One region of the Pseudomonas sp. NFACC46-3 genome, then DNA from elsewhere that is predicted to be linked to it. Evidence: predicted binding sites of a transcription regulator. Region 1 holds the regulator's gene; the other holds the start of a gene.
The links. The regulator sigma-54, encoded in region 1, starts transcription at its own class of promoters, with help from an activator protein. The targets are predictions, from matches to a motif close to ANTGGCATNNANNTTGCTNT.
Positions count from the first base shown of each region.

Region 2: BM300_RS06900 (flagellar basal body rod protein FlgF) is a predicted target of sigma-54. The motif match lies at 3,881-3,900, and genes of this name have one in related genera.

Region 1 covers NZ_FOTH01000031.1:30,482-38,022, forward strand. The annotation lists gene mlaD (outer membrane lipid asymmetry maintenance protein MlaD) at 1-9, opposite strand, end outside; gene mlaE (lipid asymmetry maintenance ABC transporter permease subunit MlaE) at 9-806, opposite strand; gene BM300_RS24260 (ATP-binding cassette domain-containing protein) at 806-1,615, opposite strand; gene BM300_RS24265 (KpsF/GutQ family sugar-phosphate isomerase) at 1,890-2,864, shown strand; gene BM300_RS24270 (KdsC family phosphatase) at 2,865-3,389, shown strand; gene lptC (LPS export ABC transporter periplasmic protein LptC) at 3,397-3,966, shown strand; gene lptA (lipopolysaccharide transport periplasmic protein LptA) at 3,953-4,504, shown strand; gene lptB (LPS export ABC transporter ATP-binding protein) at 4,504-5,229, shown strand; gene BM300_RS24290 (RNA polymerase factor sigma-54) at 5,394-6,887, shown strand; gene hpf (ribosome hibernation-promoting factor, HPF/YfiA family) at 6,964-7,272, shown strand; gene ptsN (PTS IIA-like nitrogen regulatory protein PtsN) at 7,285-7,541, shown strand, end outside.
Region 2 covers NZ_FOTH01000004.1:9,454-16,994, forward strand. The annotation lists gene flgJ (flagellar assembly peptidoglycan hydrolase FlgJ) at 1-357, opposite strand, end outside; gene BM300_RS06885 (flagellar basal body P-ring protein FlgI) at 372-1,442, opposite strand; gene flgH (flagellar basal body L-ring protein FlgH) at 1,488-2,183, opposite strand; gene flgG (flagellar basal-body rod protein FlgG) at 2,254-3,039, opposite strand; gene BM300_RS06900 (flagellar basal body rod protein FlgF) at 3,089-3,826, opposite strand; gene BM300_RS06905 (sigma-54-dependent transcriptional regulator) at 4,174-5,736, opposite strand; gene phhA (phenylalanine 4-monooxygenase) at 6,148-6,933, shown strand; gene BM300_RS06915 (4a-hydroxytetrahydrobiopterin dehydratase) at 7,033-7,389, shown strand; gene BM300_RS06920 (amino acid aminotransferase) at 7,389-7,541, shown strand, end outside.

The DNA of each region.
Region 1 (7,541 bases):
GTTTTGCATCAGAAATCTCCAAACATCAAGGCGGTCAGAATAAAGTCGAGGCCCAGGACCGCCAGCGAGGCGTACACCACGGTCTTGGTTGTGGCACGGCTGATCCCCTCTGACGTGGGCTCACAGTCATAGCCTTGAAACACGGCGATCCAGGTCACGACGAAAGCGAATACGGCACTTTTGATCACGCCATTGAGGACATCGTCGAGGAAGTCGACGCTGTTTTGCATGTTCGACCAGTAGGAACCCTCATAGACCCCAAGCCAGTCGACAGCCACCCACGAGCCGCCCCAGATCCCCACGACGCTGAAAATCATCGCCAGCACCGGCAGGGAAATGAAACCGGCCCACAGGCGCGGGGCAATGATGTACTTGAGCGGGTCGACACCAATCATTTCCAGGCTGGACAACTGCTCGGTGGACTTCATGTTACCGATTTCGGCCGTCAGCGCCGAACCGGCACGCCCGGCGAACAGTAGCGCCGTTACCACGGGGCCGAGCTCACGCAGCAGCGTCAACGCAACCATCTGCCCGACCGCCTGCTCCGAACCGTAGCTGGACAAAATGCTGAAGCCTTGCAGCGCCAGCACCATGCCGATGAAGATCCCGGAGACCACGATGATCACCAGGGACATCACGCCCACCGAGTGCAACTGCTTGACCAGCAGGCTAAAACCGCCGCCCGTCGAGTTGCGACCGAGCAAGGCGTGCATCAGGAACAGCGAGGAGCGGCCCAGTACCGCCACCACGTCGATACCCGAGCGACCAAACAGGCGAATTCTTTCCAACAGTGATTTCTTGCGCATCAGCGCTTCCCCAGCAGATCGGTACGGTAATCCGTGGCCGGAAAATGGAACGCCACCGGCCCGTCCGGATCACCCTTCATGAATTGGCGAATGCGCGGATTGTCAGAATCCGCCAGTTCCTGGGGCGTGCCCTGCCCCAGCACCTGGCTATCGCCAACCACATAGATATAGTCGGCAATGCTCGCGGTTTCGGCCAGGTCGTGGGAGACCACGATGCTGGTGATGCCCAGCGCATCGTTGAGCAGGCGGATCAGGCGCACGAGCACACCCATGGCGATCGGGTCCTGCCCGACGAAGGGTTCGTCGTACATGAGGATCTTCGGATCGAGGGCAATCGCCCGCGCCAGCGCGACCCGCCGCTTCATGCCGCCGGACAGCTCGTCGGGCATCAGGTCGAGGGCGCCCCGCAGCCCGACGGCCTGCAACTTGAGCAGGACGATGTCGCGGATCATCTCTTCCGGCAGCTCGGTATGGACCCGCAACGGGAACGCCACGTTCTCGAACACATCGAGATCGGTAAACAGCGCGCCACTCTGGAACAGCACGCCCATGTGCTTGCGCGCATCGAACAGGTCGCTGCGAGACAACTGGGGAAGATTCTGACCATTGACCCAGACTTCGCCGGCGCTGGGGCGCAGTTGTGCCCCGATCAGCCGCAACAGCGTGGTCTTGCCACACCCGGAAGGCCCCATGATGCCGGTGACCTTGCCGCGCGGAATGCGAATATCGATGTCATTGAAAATGCTGCGCGTCCCTCGCTTGAAGGACAGTCCCTTCAGCTCGACCGCGTAGGCGTTGTCGGCACTCATCTAAACTCCTTGCGATGCAGCCTCACATTCGAATGCCCTGGGCAGCCGACAAGCGCCGGTACCGCCGGGCATGCGAACCGGCGGCGAACTATATCACTGCAACGGCCAAGCGCCCAAGGCCAACGCCCCGCCTGTTAAGCCTGGCTTAAGGTTAAAAGCCACATTTTATGTCGAACCTTGCGGCCTCCCGAACAAAGCATGACGAACTTACGTGAGGGAATTGTTCATTGCCGCTATAATCGCCGCCTTTTCATCGGGCTATACGATTTCTGACATGAGCCAATCCAGCGACCTGATTCAATCGGCACAACGTACCATCCGCCTCGAGCTCGAAGCCGTGCAAGGCTTGCTGCCCCATATCGACGCTAATTTCGTACGCGCCTGCGAGATGATTCTGGCCAGCAAAGGCCGGGTGGTCGTGGTCGGCATGGGCAAGTCCGGGCACATCGGCAACAAGATCGCCGCCACCCTCGCCAGCACCGGCACCACGGCCTTTTTTGTCCATCCGGCCGAAGCCAGCCACGGAGACATGGGCATGATCACCCGGGACGACGTCATCCTGGCCCTGTCCAACTCCGGCTCCACCAATGAGATCATAACGCTGCTGCCGCTGATCAAGCGCCTGGGCATCCAGTTGATCAGCATGACCGGCAACCCGGGCTCGCCGCTGGCCAAGGCCGCCGAAGTCAACCTCAATGTTCATGTCGAACACGAAGCCTGCCCGCTGAACCTGGCACCGACCTCCTCCACCACCGCGGCCCTGGTCATGGGCGACGCCCTGGCCGTGGCGCTGCTGGAAGCCCGGGGCTTCACCGCGGAAGATTTCGCCTTTTCCCATCCCGGTGGCGCCCTCGGCCGTCGCCTGCTGCTGAAAGTCGAAAACGTGATGCACGCTGGCCAGGATTTGCCACAAGTGCTGCGCGGCACGCTGCTCAAGGACGCCCTCATGGAAATGACCCGCAAAGGGCTGGGCATGACGGTGGTCCTGGAGACCGACGGCAAGCTCGCCGGGATCTTCACCGACGGCGACCTGCGCCGCACCCTGGACCGCACCATCGACATTCACAGTGCGACCATCGAGCAAGTCATGACGCCCCACGGCAAGACCGCCCGCGCCGAGATGCTCGCCGCCGAGGCCCTGAAGATCATGGAAGACCACAAGATCAGCGCCCTGGTGGTTGTCGACGACGAAGACCGTCCGGTGGGCGCCCTGAACATGCACGATTTGCTGCGTGCGGGAGTCATGTAAATGAACACAGACCTGTTGCAACGCGGCCAAGCCATCAAGCTGGCGGTTTTCGATGTGGACGGCGTGCTGACCGACGGTCGCCTGTACTTCCTTGAAGACGGCAGCGAGTTCAAGACGTTCAACACCCTCGACGGCCAAGGCATCAAGATGTTGATGGCCGCCGGAGTGCAGACCGCTATCATCAGCGGCCGCAAGACCCCAGTGGTCGAGCGGCGCGCGAAGAACCTCGGCATCCCGCACCTTTACCAGGGGCGCGAAGACAAACTGGTGGTGCTGGACGAGCTTCTGGGTCAACTCAACCTAAGCTATGAACAGGTGGCCTACCTCGGTGACGACCTGCCAGACCTGCCGGTGATTCGCCGGGTCGGCCTGGGCATGGCGGTCGCCAACGCGGCCAGCTTCGTCCGCGAGCACGCCCACGGCGTCACCACGGCGCGAGGCGGCGAAGGTGCGGCCCGCGAATTCTGTGAACTGATCCTGCGCGCCCAGGGCCACCTCGAAGCGGCCAACGCCGCGTACCTGTGAGCCATTTATGCTGAGCAAGAAGATTCGCACCATCGTGGTGTTCGGCTGTATCGCGGCGATTTTTGCTGCGGTGGGCTACTGGAACATCAGCCCCGAACGGTTTCTCGACCGGCCTGCGGCCCAGATCGAGGAAAAGATCGACTGGTACGCGACCAACACGCATACCCTGCAGTACCTGCCCGACGGCAAAGTGCAGTACGAGATGACGTCCGACAAGGTCGACCACGTAAAGGCCACTGACATTACGCTGGTCACCAAGCCCGACCTGAACATGTTCCGCGGCACCGAGTTTCCGTGGCATGTGCAGAGCGAGCATGCCGAAGTCAATTCCGGCGGCACCGAAGTGGAACTGATCGACTCGGTGCGCATCGCCCGAACCGACGAGAAAAACCGTACGACCATCATCACCAGCACGCGCATGACCGTGTTCCCACAGCAAGAATATGCGCAGACCGAGCAACCCGTTAGAATCGACGGCGCCGGGGGTGTATCGACCGGCACGGGAATGAAAGCGTATTTGAAGGAAAGCAGGATACACCTGCTATCGAACGTAAGAGGACAGTATGAAGCTCGCTAAAACCCTCCCTATTTTGCTCAGTCTGGGCGCAGCAGCACTGGGAAGCGCGAGCGCCTGGGCTCTTCCCGACGACCGCAACCAGCCTATCCGCATCCAGGCCGACGACGCCCAGCTCGACGACAAGAATGGCGTCGCCACCTATAAAGGCGACGTGATCATCACCCAGGGCTCGATGAAGGTCACCGGCAATACCGTGACCATCACCCGCACCCAGTCCGGCGACATCGACGTGGTGACCTCGGTGGGCAACCTGGCCTATTTCGAGCAGTTGCAAACCGCAGGCGATACCAAGCCTGTGCAGGGTTACGGGGTAACCATCCAGTACCACGCCTCCCAGGATCGCGTCGTCCTGATCGACCGCGCCAAGGTCGTTGACAAGGACAACAACGTGACCCAAGGCGAGAAAATCGTCTACGACACCAACAAGAAACTCGCCAGCGCCGGTCGCGCCACCGGCAGCAAGGTGACCGAGTCGCGTCCGCGGATCGACATGGTGATCCAACCGAAAAAGAAAACCGACGAGCAGAAGGCCCAGTAATGGCAACTCTGAAAGCTCAGCACCTGGCCAAGAGCTACAAGAGCCGTCAAGTCGTGCGTGATGTCAGCCTGTCCATCGACAGCGGCCAGATCGTCGGCCTGCTCGGCCCCAACGGCGCGGGCAAGACCACCTGCTTCTACATGATCGTCGGCCTGGTCCAGGCCGATCAGGGTCGCGTACTGATCGACGACGTGGATGTCAGCCACCAGCCGATGCACGGCCGGGCGAAGGCAGGTATCGGCTATTTGCCGCAAGAAGCATCGATCTTCCGCAAACTGTCGGTTGCCGACAACATCATGGCGATCCTCGAGACCCGCAAGGAACTCGACAAGGCCGGCCGTCGCCAGGAGCTGGAAAGCCTGCTGCAGGAATTCCACATCAGCCATATTCGCGACAACCTGGGCATGAGCCTGTCCGGCGGTGAGCGGCGTCGCGCGGAAATTGCCCGCGCCCTGGCCACCGCACCGAAGTTCATCCTGCTCGACGAACCGTTCGCTGGCGTGGACCCGATCTCGGTAGGTGATATCAAGCAGATCATCCATCACCTCAAGGCCAAGGGGATCGGCGTGCTGATCACTGACCACAACGTGCGCGAGACGCTGGATATCTGTGAAACCGCCTACATTGTCAACGATGGCCAACTGATCGCCGAAGGCGACTCCGCAGCCATCCTGGCCAATGAGCTGGTCAAGGAAGTGTATCTGGGCCATGAGTTCCGCCTGTAATCACAAGTGTCTGGCGAATTGTCCGAGCGTCGTTTAATTTTATTGTGGCGACGCTCTAGGCAAACACTTCAGTTTCAGGCATATAATTTGCTTAAGTTTGGCGCTTCGGCGCCCTGTAGTGGATGGCGCATGTGCGCCGGCTAATAAGGTGTTAAGCCCCTGCCATGAAACCATCGCTAGTCTTGAGAATGGGCCAGCAGCTGACGATGACACCGCAGCTGCAACAGGCCATCCGCCTGCTCCAATTGTCGACCCTGGACCTGCAGCAGGAAATCCAGGAGGCCCTGGAGTCCAATCCGATGCTCGAACGCCAGGAAGAAGGCGACGACTTCGACAACACCGATCCGCTGGCCGACAACGTCGAGCAGAAGACCAACACCGAAATCCCGGAACCGACCTACCAGGAAACCGCCCCGACGGTGGACAACCTCGAGGACGGCGAATGGAACGAACGCATCCCCAACGAACTGCCCGTGGACACGGCCTGGGAAGACGTCTACCAGACCAGCGCCAGCAGCCTGCCAAGCAGCGATGACGACGAGTGGGACTTCACCACCCGCACCTCTGCGGGCGAAAGCCTGCAAAGCCACCTGCTGTGGCAGTTGAACCTGGCGCCGATGTCCGACACCGATCGCCTGATCGCCGTGACCCTGATCGACTGCATCAACAACCAAGGCTACCTGGACGAGACCCTCGAAGAAATCCTGGAAGCCTTCGACCCCGAGCTCGACATCGAGCTGGACGAGATCGAAGCCGTCCTTCATCGCATCCAGCAGTTCGAACCGGCCGGCATCGGCGCCCGCAACCTGGGCGAGTGCCTGTTGCTGCAACTGCGCCAGTTGTCCGCCAAGACGCCGTGGCTGGCCGAAGCCAAGCGGCTGGTCACCGATTACATCGACCTGTTGGGCGGCCGCGACTACAGCCAACTGATGCGTCGCATGAAGCTCAAGGAAGATGAGCTGCGCCAGGTCATCGAACTGGTGCAGAGCCTCAACCCGCGCCCCGGCTCGCAGATCGAATCCACCGAACCCGAATATGTAGTCCCCGACGTGATCGTGCGCAAGCACAATGATCGCTGGCTGGTGGAGCTCAACCAGGAGTCGGTGCCCAAGCTGCGGGTCAACGCCCAGTACGCCGGCTTTGTGAAGCGTGCCGACACCAGTGCCGACAACACCTTCATGCGCAACCAGTTGCAGGAAGCGCGCTGGTTCATCAAGAGCCTGCAAAGCCGCAACGAAACCCTGATGAAAGTTGCCACCCAGATCGTCGAGCATCAGCGCGGCTTCCTGGAGTACGGCGATGAAGCGATGAAACCGTTGGTCCTGCATGACATTGCCGAGGCAGTGGGCATGCACGAGTCGACGATTTCCCGGGTAACCACCCAGAAATTCATGCATACCCCTCGGGGTATCTATGAATTGAAATACTTTTTCTCCAGCCACGTCAGCACCTCCGAAGGCGGCGAATGCTCATCCACGGCCATCCGCGCGATCATCAAAAAACTGGTGGCCGCGGAAAATCAGAAAAAGCCGTTGAGTGACAGCAAGATCGCTGGTTTACTGGAGGCACAAGGCATTCAGGTGGCCCGCCGCACCGTCGCCAAATACCGCGAATCCCTCGGGATCGCGCCTTCGAGCGAACGCAAGCGGTTGATGTAACAGGCCACGCCACAGCGTTCCAGTGGCAGGCATTTCTGCCTGCCGCTTTATGCACTGGCAACGAAGGAGAAGCTGTATGCAAGTCAACATCAGTGGACACCAACTGGAAGTGACCGAACCCCTGCGCACCTACATCGGCGAAAAACTCGACCGATTGGAGAGGCATTTCGACAAGATCACCAACGTGCAAGTCACGATGAACGTCGAGAAGCTGCTGCAGAAAATCGAAGCCACGCTGCATATCCCCGGCGGAGAAGTGGTTGCCAACGCAGAGCACACAGACATGTATGCCGCGATTGACCTGCTGACCGACAAGCTGGATCGCCAACTCAAAAAGCATAAGGAAAAGACCCAGAGCCTCCTCCAGGGCGCAACCGGTCGTTAACCCCCCCAATCCATGATCCGACTAGAAACCATCCTGACCCCCGGCCGTTCCCAGGTGAACGCGCCGGGCGGCAGTAAAAAGAAAGCCCTCGAACACATTGCCAACCTGATCCACCGCGAGGTTCCGGATCTGGAAATGCAGGACGTCTTCGAGGCCCTCGTTGCCCGTGAAAAACTCGGTTCCACCGGTTTTGGCAACGGCATCGCCATTCCCCATTGCCGCCTCAAGGGTTGTAGCGCGCCGATCAGCGCGCTGTTGCACCTTGAAAC
Region 2 (7,541 bases), on a different contig from region 1:
CAATGTGGCTGCCTCACCAGGGGCCGTAGGCTTGTTCTTGGACATCTGGCGCAACAGCACATCGGCCAGCCCGATGCCGCCGCCTTCGCGAGACATGGAAACGGCCAACTGCTGGTCGTACATTTCCTGGTACTGCTTGGCCTCGGGCGTGTTCATGGGATTGTCCTTGCCCAGCACCTCGGTGGCCGAACGCATGGACTTGAGCATCTCGCCAATGAACAGCGACTCGAACTCCTGGGCCACCTTGCGCAGGTTACCGTCGCTGTTCTTGTCGCCGACCTTGAGCTGATTGAGGCGGTTCAGGTCCGAGTAGGAAGCCGAATCCCCGCTGATCAAGGCGCCTTTGCGCATATCCACCATGGCCGGTGTCCTTAAATCACGATCAGGTCGGCTTGCAACGCGCCGGCCTGCTTCAAGGCTTCGAGAATCGCCATCAAGTCGCCCGGCGCCGCGCCGACCTGGTTCACCGCCCGGACGATTTCATCCAGGGTAGTGCCCGGGCCGAACTTGAACATCGGCTTGGCTTCTTGCTCGGCATTGACCCGCGAACGGGGCACTACGGCCGTCTGGCCGTTGGACAACGGGCCAGGCTGGCTGACGATCGGATCTTCGGTGATGGTCACGGTCAGACTGCCGTGGGTCACGGCGGCCGGGGAAACCTTGACGTTCTGGCCGATCACGATGGTGCCGGTACGCGAGTTGATGATGACTTTCGCCACCGCCTGGCCCGGATCGACCTCGAGGTTTTCCAGGATCGACAGGTAGTCGACCCGCTGGCTCGGATCCAGCGGCGCGGTGACGCGGATCGAACCGCCGTCGATGGCCTGGGCCACGCCTGGGCCAAGCATGTCGTTGATCTTGTCGACGATGCGCTTGGCGGTGGTGAAGTCGGAACGGTTGAGGTTCAGCGTCAGGCTGTTGCCCTGGTTGAAACCGCTCGGCACCGCACGTTCCACCGAAGCACCGCCGGGAATGCGACCGGCCGACGGAACGTTGACGGTGATCTTCGAACCGTCGCGACCCTCGGCATCGAAACCGCCCACCACGAGGTTGCCCTGGGCGATGGCGTAGACGTTGCCGTCGATACCCTTGAGTGGCGTCAGCAGCAACGTACCGCCACGCAGGCTCTTGGAGTTACCGATGGACGAGACGGTGATATCCACCTGCTGACCGGGCTTGGCGAATGCCGGCAGATCGGCACTGACCGACACCGCTGCGACGTTCTTCAACTGCACGTTGCCAGAGCCGGCCGGCACCTTGATGCCGAACTGCGACAGCATGTTGTTGAAGGTCTGCAGGGTGAACGGGGTCTGGGTGGTCTGGTCGCCGGTGCCGTTCAGGCCCACGACCAGGCCGTAGCCGATCAACTGGTTGGAGCGCACGCCGGAAATGCTGGCGATGTCCTTCAAACGCTCGGCCTGAGCGGTAAAGGCTGCAGACATCACCAAGGCACCGATCAACAGCTGCTTAAGATTCAACTGGGCCACCTAGAAAGGGAACTTCGGGCTGAGGAAGAAACGGTCGAACCAGCCTGGCTGACTCGCATCGGCAAAGGCACCGGTGCCCGAATAGGTGATGCGCGCATCGGCCACACGAGTTGACGGAACAGTATTATCGGTAGAGATATCATCGGCGCGAACCATGCCGGCGATGCGCACCAGCTCGTCACCGGTGTTGAGGGTCAGCCACTTCTCGCCCCGCACGGCAATGATGCCGTTGGGCAGCACATCGGCGACGGTCACGGTGATCGAACCGGTCAGGCTGTTGCTCTGGCCCGACTGACTGTCGCCCTTGGTGGCCCGGTCGGCACTGTAACCGGCGTTGAGGCTCAGGTCATTGCTGCCGATCGGGTTGTTGGTGGTCAGGCTGGAGCCGAACAGCGAGGTCAGGCCGACGCTGGTTTCGCTGGTCTTGTCGATCTGCGAGTTGGCGTTCTTGCTGGCCTGGGTCCGCTCGTTCAGGGTGATGGTGATGATGTCACCGACCCGGAAGGCCTTGCGGTCGCTGTACAGGTTCTGCTCGAAGCCGGCCTGGTAGATCGAGCCATTGTTGGCGGCAGCCGGCAACGGCGTGCGTGGCAACACCGGAGCGTAATACGGGTCATTGGGCCTGGGTGTCGGCGCGACACAGCCCGCGAGTGCGGTGATGCCACTCAGTGCCAGAACAGATACGAAGCGTTTCATGACCCTACCTCTTGGTGTTGCAGGCGACCCTGGGGTCGCCCTGTCTACGTGGTGACGGACGTTGTGACGATTACAGATTCTGCGTAACGAACGAGAGCATCTGGTCGGCGGTGGAGATCACCTTGGAGTTCATCTCGTAGGCACGCTGGGTGGTGATCATGTTGACCATCTCCTCGACGGTGCTCACGTTGGAGGTTTCCAGGGTGTTCTGCAGCGTGGTGCCGAAACCGTTCAGGCCCGGGGTGCCGACTTGCGGCGCGCCACTGGCAGCGGTTTCCAGGAACAGGTTGTTGCCCACCGCTTGCAGGCCGGCCGGGTTGATGAAGTCGGCGGTCTGCAGGTTGCCAATCACCTGGGCGGCCGGGTTGCCTGCCACGGTGATGGACACGGTGCCGTCACGGCCCACGGTAAAGGTCTGGGCATCGTTCGGAATGACGATCGCCGGCTCCAGGGCGAAACCGCTGGCGTTGACGATCTGGCCATTGGAGTCGAGGTGGAACGTACCGTCACGGGTGTAGGACGTGGTGCCGTCCGGTTGCAGGATCTGGAAGAAACCGCGACCGTCAATGGCCATGTCCAGCGGCTGCTCGGTGGTCTGCAGGCTGCCGGCGTTGAAGTTTTTCTGGGTGCCGACAATGCGCACACCGGTACCCACTTGCAGGCCCGACGGCAATTCGCTGTCCTGGGTCGATTGGGCGCCAGGCTGGCGTTTTACCTGATACAGCAGGTCCTGGAACTCGGCGCGGTCACGTTTGAAACCCGTGGTCGAGACGTTCGCCAGGTTGTTGGAAATAGTGGAAAGGTTGGTGTCCTGGGCGGACAGACCTGTTTTGGCAACCCATAGAGCCGGAAGCATTCGATTCTCCTCGTACGCCTGTTTTTCGGCGCAGCGCTGTAATTAATGATTAGATCTGCAAGACCCGAGCCATGGCTTCATCGCCTTCTTTGGCGGTGTTCATCATCTTGACGTGGAGCTCGAACTGCTTGGCCAAGGCCAGCACCGAAGTCATTTCATCCACGGCGTTGACGTTGCTCGCCTCCTGGAAACCCGACACCAACTGCACGTTGGCATCGATGGGCGCCGGCTGGCCGTCCTTGGTCCGGATCGAACCGTCCAGGCCCTTGGTCATGTTCTTGAGGTCCGGGTTGACCAGCTTGATGCGGTCCACTTCAGCCATCACCCGCGGGCCTTCGCCCATGGCGCGAATGCTGATGGTGCCGTCCTGGCCAATTTCGATTTTCTGCTCTGGCGGCACGGCGATCGGCCCGCCGTTGCCCATCACCGGCATGCCGTTGCCAGCCCGCAGCACGCCCAGGGCGTCGACATTGAGGCTGCCGGTGCGCACGTAGCTTTCACCGCCGTCGGGGTTCTGCACGGCCATCCAACCCGGCCCGCTCACCGCGACGTCGAGGTCACGACCGGTTTCCACCAGTGCGCCCGGGGTGAAGTCAGTGGCAGGCCGTTCGGACATGGCAAAGGCCCGCGCCGGAAAGCTGTCGCCAAACACCGGCATCGAGCGCGCCTGCTCCAGGTCTTTCTGAAAACCATTGGTGGAGATGTTCGCCAGGTTGTTGGCATGGGCCCGCTGCGCCAGTGCGTTCTGGCTGGCGCCGGTCATTGCCACATAAAGGTACTTGTCCACTGTCGTTCCTCTGCATGCCGGACGTTTGCCGCCCACTGCTGTGTTGCACAGCCTTAAGCAATTTGCAGACCAACTTTTTTCTGGCGCCACGAGCCCCGGTAAACAAAGGACTTGTGGGTTCTGGAAGGGAATTTTGGAATGGATCGAAGACGAAAAACCGGCGGTGTCATGCCGCTGCAAGGCAAAGGTATACCCCTGCGGCAACTGCTCCACATTCTTGTGGCGAGGGGATTTATCCCCGCTGGGGTGCGAAGCGCCCCTAAAAACAGACAACTAAAGTGTGTCAGGTTGACTGCTTTGGGGCTGCTACGCAGCCCGGCGGGGATAAATCCCCTCGCCACAATTGATTACGCACTGGGTTCTTTGCCGACTTCATATTCGCGCAATTTATTGGCAATGGTCGTATGGGAAACCCCCAGCCGCTTGCCCAGTTGCCGGCTGCTCGGGTGTTCGGAGTACAAGCGCTCCAGCACCGCTTTCTCGAAACGCCCAACGATCTCGTCCAGCCCCCCCTCCAGGGAAAAATCGCCAAGGGGTTGGCGCACGCCGTAGTCCGGCAAGCGGATATGCTCGGCCTTCACCGTGCCGCCATCGCACAGGGAAACGGCCTGGAACAGCACGTTTTCCAACTGCCGGACGTTGCCCGGCCAGTGGTAGTGACTCAGACGCTCCATCGCCGCCGGGGCCAGCTTGGGCAGCGGACAACCGATCTGGCGGCTGGCCTGGTCAAGAAAATGCTCCACCAGCGGCGCCAGGCCATCGAGGCATTCGCGCAGCGGTGGGATGTGCAAGGACAGCACGTTCAAGCGGTGGTACAGATCCTGACGGAATTCGCCCCGGGCGCAGAGTTCGGACAAATCGACCTGGGTGGCGCAGATCACCCTGACGTCCAGGTACACCTCTTCATCGCTGCCGACACGCCGGAAGCAACCGTCCTGCAGAAAGCGCAGCAGTTTCACTTGCAGGCGCGGGCTCATTTCCCCGACCCCGTCGAGGAACAGCGTCCCCCCGGCGGTCAGCTCCAGCAGGCCGAGCTTGCCTTCGGCCCGGGCGCCTTCGAAGGCCCCCGGCCCGTAGCCGAATAGTTCGGTCTCGGCCATGGACTCCGGCAGCCCGGCACAGTTGAGCGCCATCAATGGCGATTGCCCGCGCGGGCTCGCCAGGTGACAGGCGCGGGCCAGCAGCTCCTTGCCAGTGCCGGTTTCGCCTTCTATCAATAGCGGCGCGTCCAGCGGGGCCATGCGCCGGGCCTCGCGGACCACCGCCGCCATCACTTTCGAACTCTGGAAAATACTGTCGAAGCCGCGCAGTTCCTGCTTGCGCACGTTATAGATCCGCTCGCCCACGCGGTCGGCCCGATGCAGCGTCAGCACCGCACCGGCCATGGCTTCGCTGTCGTCGTGCTCCGATTGCAGTGGCGCGATGTCGGCCAGGAACACATCGCCCTTGACCTTGACCCGCAGGCCGTTGATGCGCGACTGGTTAGCCCGCACCAGTTCCGGCAAGTCGAAATCCTCGGCATAGCGGGACAGGGGAATGCCCGGCACCTCGTCCACTCGCACCCCGAGCAACTGCGCCGCCGCCCGGTTGGCCGCAACGATGGAGCCACCCATGTCGATAGACAGCACCGGGAATTCCAAAGCGCCGAGCAAGGCGTTGAGTTCCATGTGCCGACGCTCACTGGGCATCAGTCCTACGCGCTTGACGCCAAACACCCCGGCGATGCCTTCGAATTTCGGACGCAGCGCCTGGAACTGGATGTTGATCAGGTTTGGGCAGTGCAGGTAGATCGCGTTGCCATGCTCGCCACCGACCTCGCCTCGGGCGACGTTGATACCGTATTCCACCAATAGGTTGAGAATGTCCCGCAGGATGCCGATGCGATTCTGGCAATGGACTTTGATGCGCATGAAAAGGCCCGGATGTGGATGAGAGAGTGGTGCCCCATTCAAGCCCGACACACACCCTGTGGCGAGGGAGCTTGCTCCCGCTGGGCTGCGAAGCGGCCCTGTTTTTGGGACTGCCGCGCAGTCCAGCGGGAGCAAGCTCCCTCGCCACGGGTTTTATGTTGGTTTTTTGTCTAGGCACACAAATAGTTGTCAAGATTATGTGACAGCTGTAGACCATTTCCCAGCCAAAAATCTCGACATGGCCGCGGCTCGACCTCATACGTAACGAAAACTTTACAAAATGACACGCACTTGTCCCTACCCACCTGTTTTCTTCGGCTGCACGCGCTCCTGCTTCGGGTTATCTCTAATGCATCGCTGGACATAAAAACAAACAGCCTTCCCCACGAGGGAAATCAGCAGGAGAGCAGCATGAAGCAGACGCAGTACGTGGCCCGCGAGCCCGATGCGCAAGGTTTTATCCACTACACCGCCGAAGAACACGCGGTGTGGAACACGCTGATCACCCGCCAGTTGAAAGTCATCGAAGGCCGTGCGTGCCAGGAGTACCTGGATGGCATCGACAAGCTGGGCCTGCCCCACGACCGTATCCCGCAACTGGACGAAATCAACAAGGTGCTGGGCGAGACCACGGGCTGGCAAGTCGCCCGGGTGCCAGCGTTGATCCCCTTCCAGACCTTTTTCGAATTGCTCGCCAGCAAACAGTTTCCTGTGGCGACCTTCATTCGTACCCGAGAAGAGCTGGATTACCTGCAAGAGCCGGACATTTTTCACGAGATCTTCGGCCACTGCCCATTGCTGACCAACCCTTGGTTCGCGGAATTTACCCACACCTACGGCAAACTCGGCCTACAGGCCTCCAAGGAAGAACGCGTCTACCTGGCGCGCCTGTACTGGATGACCATCGAGTTCGGCCTGGTGCAGACCCCGCAGGGCCGGCGCATCTACGGCGGCGGCATCCTGTCTTCGCCCAAGGAAACCGTGTACTGCCTGTCGGACGAACCGGAACACCAGGCCTTCGATCCGCTGGAAGCCATGCGCACGCCGTATCGCATCGACATCCTGCAACCGGTGTATTTCGTGCTGCCCGAACTCAAGCGTCTGTTCGACCTGGCTCACGAAGACATCATGGGCATGGTCAAGCGCGGTCGGGAGCTGGGCTTGCATGCCCCGAAATTCCCACCAAAAGCGGCGTGAACCGCCTCTTTTAATCCCAATTGAGTCTGTTGCACAACGCTGCTTTGCTTTAGCGTGGATGCATCGACGTTTTCCAAATATTCGATCCAGGAACACACCATGAACACTCTGAACCAAGCCCATTGTGAAGCCTGCCGCGCCGATGCCCCGCAAGTCAGCGACGAAGAACTGCCGGTGCTGATCAAGCAGATCCCCGACTGGAACATCGAAGTGCGCGACGGCGTGATGCAACTGGAAAAAGTTTTCCTGTTCAAGAACTTCAAGCACGCCCTGGCGTTCACCAATGCCGTCGGCGAGATCTCCGAGGCCGAAGGCCACCACCCAGGCCTGCTCACCGAATGGGGCAAAGTCACCGTGACCTGGTGGAGCCACTCCATCAAGGGCCTGCACCGCAACGACTTCATCATGGCCGCCCGCACCGATGACGTGGCCAAGACCGCCGAGGGCCGCAAGTAATGCATTTCGACGCCATCGGCCGAGTCCCCGGCGACCCGATCCTGGGCCTGATGGAGGCCTACGGGGCGGACGCCAACCCGAGCAAGTTCGACCTGGGCGTGGGCGTCTACAAGGATGCCCAGGGCCTGACGCCGATTCTTCAGTCAGTGAAA